3 regions of the Paenibacillus sp. MY03 genome follow, and region 1 is predicted to be linked to each of the others. Evidence: riboswitches for the same ligand, from Rfam matches in the RefSeq annotation. Region 1 holds a riboswitch; each other region holds the start of a gene.
The links. Region 1 has a riboswitch for cyclic di-GMP ahead of B1748_RS34225 (pyridoxal phosphate-dependent decarboxylase family protein). Riboswitches for the same ligand answer to the same signal wherever they lie in the genome.
Positions count from the first base shown of each region.

Region 2: linked by a shared signal. The riboswitch ahead of B1748_RS30005 (transglutaminase-like domain-containing protein) and the one ahead of B1748_RS34225 (pyridoxal phosphate-dependent decarboxylase family protein) in region 1 are both predicted to bind cyclic di-GMP.
Region 3: linked by a shared signal. The riboswitch ahead of B1748_RS36440 (response regulator transcription factor) and the one ahead of B1748_RS34225 (pyridoxal phosphate-dependent decarboxylase family protein) in region 1 are both predicted to bind cyclic di-GMP.

Region 1 is NZ_MXQD01000074.1:26,365-28,632, reverse strand. Features, by position in the region: gene B1748_RS34230 (sulfatase family protein) at 1-585, shown strand, start outside; cyclic di-GMP riboswitch class I at 1,019-1,105, shown strand; gene B1748_RS34225 (pyridoxal phosphate-dependent decarboxylase family protein) at 1,198-2,268, shown strand, end outside.
Region 2 is NZ_MXQD01000053.1:780-3,047, reverse strand. Features, by position in the region: gene B1748_RS30010 (ABC transporter permease) at 1-52, opposite strand, end outside; gene B1748_RS30005 (transglutaminase-like domain-containing protein) at 301-1,104, opposite strand; cyclic di-GMP riboswitch class I at 1,119-1,199, opposite strand; cyclic di-GMP riboswitch class I at 1,318-1,404, opposite strand; gene B1748_RS30000 (stalk domain-containing protein) at 1,932-2,268, opposite strand, start outside.
Region 3 is NZ_MXQD01000018.1:3,681-5,948, forward strand. Features, by position in the region: gene B1748_RS17340 (hypothetical protein) at 1-32, opposite strand, end outside; gene B1748_RS36440 (response regulator transcription factor) at 515-1,234, opposite strand; cyclic di-GMP riboswitch class I at 1,303-1,388, opposite strand; gene B1748_RS17350 (glycoside hydrolase family 65 protein) at 2,009-2,268, opposite strand, start outside.

The sequences.
Region 1 (2,268 bases):
CACGGCTCGCACTTCAAGACGCGCAACAACGAATACAAGCGCTCCTGCCACGACAGCTCGATCCGGGTGCCGGCCGCAATCGGAGGCGGCCCGTTCTCCCGAGGCGGGCGCATCCCCGAGCTTGTCAGCCTCGTCGACTTGCCGCCGACGCTGCTTGACGCATGCGGCCTCGGCGTGCCTGCGCATATGCAAGGCCGCTCGGTCATGCCGCTGCTGAGAGGGGGAGGGGTGGCGAACTGGCCGAGCGAAGTGTTCGTGCAGATCAGCGAATCCCAGGTGGGGCGCGCCATCCGCACGCATCGCTGGAAATACGCAGTCACCGCTCCGCAGGCTCATCCGCAACGCGACGAGGGAGCGGGGCGTTATCTGGAGACGGAACTCTACGATTTATACGCGGATCCCTACGAGCTGAACAACCTGGCGGGGTTAGAATCGCACCGCGGCGTGGCGGACCGGCTGCGGGATGCGCTGCTCCGCCGCATGGCGGAGGCCGGCGAGACGCTGCCGCATATCGAGCCCGCCGCGCCGCTGCCGTCAGGCCAACGCCTCGCGAAGCAGGGGGACGGTCCGGTAGGGTGGAACTAATAGTCGCTGCATAAATCAATAGAACCTTTATCGCGTGCATGGCAAGGTAACCAATGCACACGGTAAAGGTTTTTTTGCTATCCTATATTACCCTTGGCAGAGTATAGTGGCGAATGGGATTCACTTTCGTCTTACCCAGATATAGAACCTCTTTATAGATTTCCAAGACCTCCTGTGTACGAAAAATCGCACAAACCGACCAGCTTCCTTGCGTGCTCCAGCCGGCAGTCCGCCAGCATCTATCTGGGACAAGTATGTACGATTCGGATATTGGGGAAATCATTGACCGAACAGGAGGAATGTGACAATTTGATGATTTCTTAATGGAATTAACAATATCCTCTAGTTTCTACTATTGATATCCGATCGGTTTAGTAGTAGAATGTTCCTATTCATTGTCAAAGTTTACTAAATTATTTGGGCACATTGTACAACTATATACCTGCAAATCCGTCGAAAGGCGCGAGACGCAAAGCTATAGGGACTACTTCTCACGGGGAAATGTCAGCCAGTTGCACAGTTTTAACGGAGGCATGCCTATGGTCACATAGAGGCATGCCTCTTTTTGCCTATAGAAAACATAGAGAAAAACATTGGAGAGAGGTAGAGAGAATGGAGAACTTGAATATTCGTGCCTTATTTCCCAGCGACGACGGCAACCTGCAGCAAAGAGATTATTTCATAGAGCTGGTCAAGCAGATCGTGGAAGGAGTGGATGCGTTAAAGGATCCCGAAGCCGTTAATTTGAAAGGAACAAAAGAGAGGGGGCAGCATTTCTATCGCGAGCTGACGGCGTCAAGCCGCATCCCGGACGGCGGCCGTCCGCTGGACCAGGTAAATGACGAACTGCTTAAGCTGCTGCATGGACATCCGTATCATACCAAATATTTTTTGACCAATATTTTGCCAATGGCGAGCACGCCGGGCATCCTTGGCATGTTAACCGCGTTTATGGTAAACGGCAATAACCTGTGGGATGTATACGGCCCTGCCGGCGCGGAGGCCGAGGTTAGAGTTGTCGCAATGATGTCGGATCTAATCGGTTGCAATCCGTCGGAGAGCGGCGGTTATACGACTTGGGGCGGTCAAGGAGCGATCTTTACGGGGCTGCGCATCGCCGTCAACAAACATGATGCTTCCATTAAGAAGGCAGGCGTGCCTCACAATTTGTTTGCTTTTTGCTCCGAGGCGGCGCACTACAGCTTGTTTAAGTCGATGGAAGCGACAGGACTCGGCACGAACAACCTTATTAAAGTACGCACGCGCGAGGACAGTTCCATGGACGTGGGGGATCTCGAAGCGAAGATGGAGCAAGTCATCCTTCGCGGCGGCGTTCCGGTCTACATCGTGGCGACGACGGCCACGACGGATGCCATGGGCATCGATAACATCGAAGAGATTGCCGCCGCGTCGGAGGCGCTGACGGCAAAGTACGGCATGCGAAGGCCGCATATTCATGCGGATTCGGCGCTTGGCGGATTCTTCGCGTTCTTTAACGACTACGACTTTGCGGGCAACCCGCTGCAATTCGAAGAGGAGACGTTGGCCGCGCTTGCGGCGATCCGAGAGCGGATGCAGCACTTGCGCTTGGCGGATTCGCTCTGCTTCGACTTTCAGAAACTTGGCCAGACGCCATACTCGACCAGCTTGTTTCTGGTCAAACAGGCCTCCGATTTGAAGCTG
Region 2 (2,268 bases), on a different contig from region 1:
TAGCGGGCATTCCGGCTTCGGCAGGCAGTCCCGTCGGTTGCGGTATATTCATTTTCATGCGAGTCTCCTTTCGGTTTAAATGGTTATTGGCTAACCTGCACCCTTAAACTAGCACGGCATCGCCCGCTATTGAAATCACCACTTTTTACGGCGCTACGCCATATCCTTTTTTGGAGCACACGCTTTTTTTGAGATGCTACACCCTTTTCGCGATTTGCCCCTTATTACGCTCCGAATCCGGCTTAAACGCAAAAAAAGAGACCCGCTTCGCGAGTCTCCTTCTTCTTATGAACCTATATATTAGTACTGTTTGGTTTTCGTATACTTGGTTGCGTCCTTTGCAAATACGGTCGCTTTGTTGCTTTGCTTAATGCCTGCGTCCACTGTCGTATCCACGATGACCCACTTGCCGTTCAGATAAACCTCGTTCCATGCGTGGTAGACGTCTACATAATCGGAATCGCCCATGACCAGCTTGGTCGGAATATCAAGGCTTCTCAGCATTGCCGCGTATGTCGAAGCGTATCCGTAGCAGATCGCCTTCTTCGAAGCAAGCGTCTTGTCGATGCTCGGCAGGTAGTCGGAAGTGACGGTGTCCGCCAGAACCTTGTCATACGCGATATTTGCGATGATGTAGTTGTATACGGCTTTCGCTTTTTCTTCGTCCGTCGTTTTGCCCTTGGCCAGCTCCTTCGCTTTCGCAATGGCTTGGCTAGTGCTTGTCCAGCTTACATTTTGAACGGAATTAAGGTACACGACCTTCTCATCCTTGAGGTTCAACTTAACCGCTTGTTGCTTAACCGCTTTATACGAGGTGCCCGAGATGTTCTCCAGAAGCATGATCTTGTAATCGCCATTGCCGAGCTGCAGCGGGAGAGTCTCCGTTACGCGGCCTGTAGCCAGACTATACGTATAGTTTTCTTTGCCCTTCGCGATCATGACTTTCATCTTGACCTTCGGCTTTACGTCATAGGTTACCTTGACAATGCCTTGCGCCAATGCCGACGTGTCCAGCCAAGCAGCACCTGCATCAGCGGCCGATACAGCTTGTACCGATGTAAACAGCACGAATACCGATACAACCATCATAATGAATTTACGCATAACAAAAAACTCCTTTCGGTGGCCAGGCTGCCATCTGTTTAGAAGGCCCTATAGCTTTGCGTCCCTGCCTTTCGACAGGTTTGCCATTATCGTGTGAAGCTTTAGAGGTAGTCTCGGAGCTGAAAACCGAACTTTTTGACACGCAATAAGGTGTTCAATAAAGACCTATTGCCGTGCGATAAAGTCCTATAAACAACAAAAAAAGCCCAATCATTCGGTAGCTGGCTGTCATCAATCCATGGATTGGAAGACCCTGTAGCTTTGCGTCCCTGGCTTTCGCCAAGTTTGCCGTTATCGTGTCTCGCTTTTATAGTTCCATGTTACCACAATTTGCTAGAGTTGCAACCCTTTTTTCTGACAAATGGACGCTTGGTTCGATGCTGGCCTTCAACGCTCGTCAAACCGATTGAACAACATTGTCGCCTGAGAGAACACAAGCTTCTCGCAAAACTAGAAATTAGTAGTTTTAGCCCATATGAATAAGCATATTTTCCTAGTAAATAGGTAAAAAGTTTGATATTATTAGGAGAGTATGTAAGCGAGGTGATGGATATGTCCGGATATATAATGTTCACCGAATTAACGACACCGCTCAAGCTAATCGGTATTAGAATTTTTCGCGACGAGAACGGCCATTACTGGTACAAAGTCAGGAAGAACAGCCGCAAGCGGATCTTTTCTAAATTCTGATCAATCCCAGTTCCCATACATGCCCTGTCAGACGCAGAATCGATCGGCTCCGCAGCAGTACCGAACGGTTACATAGTCCAGACACAGCAAGAGAGGCTCCCGGGCTGCAAGCCCGGGAGCCTCTTCTCTTTTGTATCCTATAACATGGATTCCGCAAGCTTGCGGCCTGCTTCTAGCTCTTCTTCGAACTTGGTTCGATATTCGGCAAGGATAGCCGTGCTATGCCCGCCCGCCGTCAGCGCCGCCGAGGTGTCGGCAATGATGGTCTCGAAGTTGCCCGTACAAGTCGCTACCGCCGCTTGAATATCTGACTTTAGCTTCTTTTTGCCCGCTTCGCTCGTATCCGTATAGCTCAGCACGATTCCCGTCAGCGTAGATTCGCAGCTCGAACGCAAAGCGTACAGTTTGGATTCCGCACCCGAAGTAATCTGTGCATACGTCTGGTTCGCCGGCGTTCCTCCGCCAGGCGCGCCC
Region 3 (2,268 bases), on a different contig from region 1:
TCCTCATAATAGATCTTATAGATTATCTTCATAAAGTTCTCCAAATTTGATTTAGGGGATTTCCGATAACGTTTCGTATATTCACGACGTCCGACATAGTCGGATGTGTCCGGCTGATTCAGCTTCCCTGCCAAAATCTCCTGCCGGACCGAGGGTGAATACCCCGATGCGTGAATATGGTGTCTATTGAATTCTTTCATATTCATTTAATTAGTTATTGCACTTGTCATTATCAAATTTATAAATAAAATTATTATGTACAATAGCATGTACTTAAGCATTGTGTATTAGGAACCACTGGGCTTGTCCCCCCGTTCTCCACCTGACAGACAACTATCCCATGCTTCATCTTTTAGTTACTTTTGCCACATATCCCTCCTAACCACAGTGGGCATTTTTTCTATTTCAATCCCTCCTTATTCCTAGTTTTATTAATTTTCGTTATGATCCGGCAGGATGATTTTTTAGTCACCCTAAGCTTTAGAATTTTGTCGAACCAGATCGAAATTCATCACTATGCATCATTTTCCTTATTATCCATGTGTTTCTCGAGTCCAACCCGCCTCGCCTTAACTGCTGCTTCTTTGATTGATTTCGTGCCGAGCTTTCTACTAATATGACGAATGGGCGTCTTCATTGTATTAGGCGAAATACCCATCAACTGAATCAACTTGGACTGCGAGTAACCCCAAGCGATTAATTGCAGCACTTCTTTCTCAGTCGCAGTCAACTTACACCAAAATTCCTGGCGCTTCAACCGGATAAACTCCTCGCGGAGCACCCTCGATGCTTTGGGGTGTAGAGATGGACGATGTCGATATGCTTCGCGAATCGCCATGATAATGTCCTGAATATCGGCTTTGCTTATGAAGTTCACTGCCCCGACTGTAATTGCTTCGACGATCACTTCAGGGTCTGCGCTGGAAGCAACGGCAATGACGGGAACATCCCTTTCGGCGAGAATGTCTTTTGTTGCATCTAATCCATCGCGTCCAGACGACTGGAGTGTTGCATTCACCACTACTACGTCTACGTCTAGCTGTAAACTTGCTCGCACTGCCTCTTCTTTTGTAGCTGAAGTATTTATGAGATGAATATCTCTCTCTGTTTCGAGTAAATTAGCAAAACGGCAACACCATTCCAAATCTCGGTCCACTAACACAACATTTATATTCTCATTGCTGTTCTTGGAAATCATCGGACATTCTCGTTGTATATTTGCTTCCAATACCATATTACTCTCCTCTGTTTCCCAAATAAACAAATAAAAAAAACACGACCCATATAGGCCGTGCTTGGCAATTGGGTAACCCGCTGTCATCACATAAATAGTGAGAAGACCCGTGGCTTTGCGTCGCTGCTTTTCGACAGTTTTGCCATTATCCATATGTAATTGTCGGTCAAGAAAGGGTTCGTATAAGGAACATCTTCAACGAAATTCCACCACAGTAGCCGATCACATTCCCGGTTAGATCGATCCCGATTGCTTCATCAAACTCATAGTCAACTCCGCATCAGGCCCAGTACTGAAAACGAATTTTAAGTTTGTCGTCCCTCCTGACAGAATAGCCATACAAGTTTTGGCAATGACCACAGTGCTTCCGATAACCTGACGAGGAGTCGGCCGCGACGCAGTCAGGTTATCGGGGTTGTCTGTCTGAATCCAATTCCTCGAAATGCCTTGGACTAACCAAGTCACGACGAATGTCAGCGCGCCGCGTGACTCCGCTTCTTCAAAACTCTGACCGAGTAACCCGAAGGCTACGACACATCCACAAGCTGTTATTATTAGATTTCAGCTATTCATGGTTTGTAATACCAGACGAGTAGTCGTTCCGTAATTCATGTATGTTCCGTAATTCATGTATGTTTCCATTAAGATCGTAAAATCCAAATGACACTTCTTGAAATTTGGAAATTCTATTATCTTTTTTCGCCCTACCGGAGCATGTGATCTATCGTCAATACGATATCCATATTCAGAATACCTACGATCGCGATGCACGGGCTAACCGTTGTTCTCCCCTTCCTTTCCGATCGTCGGAAAATCCTTCGCGTGTTTTGCGGAATTCCCGTAGTAGCCATAAAGAAGTGCCTGAAGCAATCCGCCGATTCCAGTAAGCAGATACGCTACGTTGTTCGTTCGTCCCTCGAAAGGAATAAAGTGCGGTCCACGAACGTACTTCCCGAATTCCCGGAACAAATGTTCGAGTCCAAGCTCCTTGTCACCGTATAGCATGAACAGACAACTCTCGATCTGTGCATTCA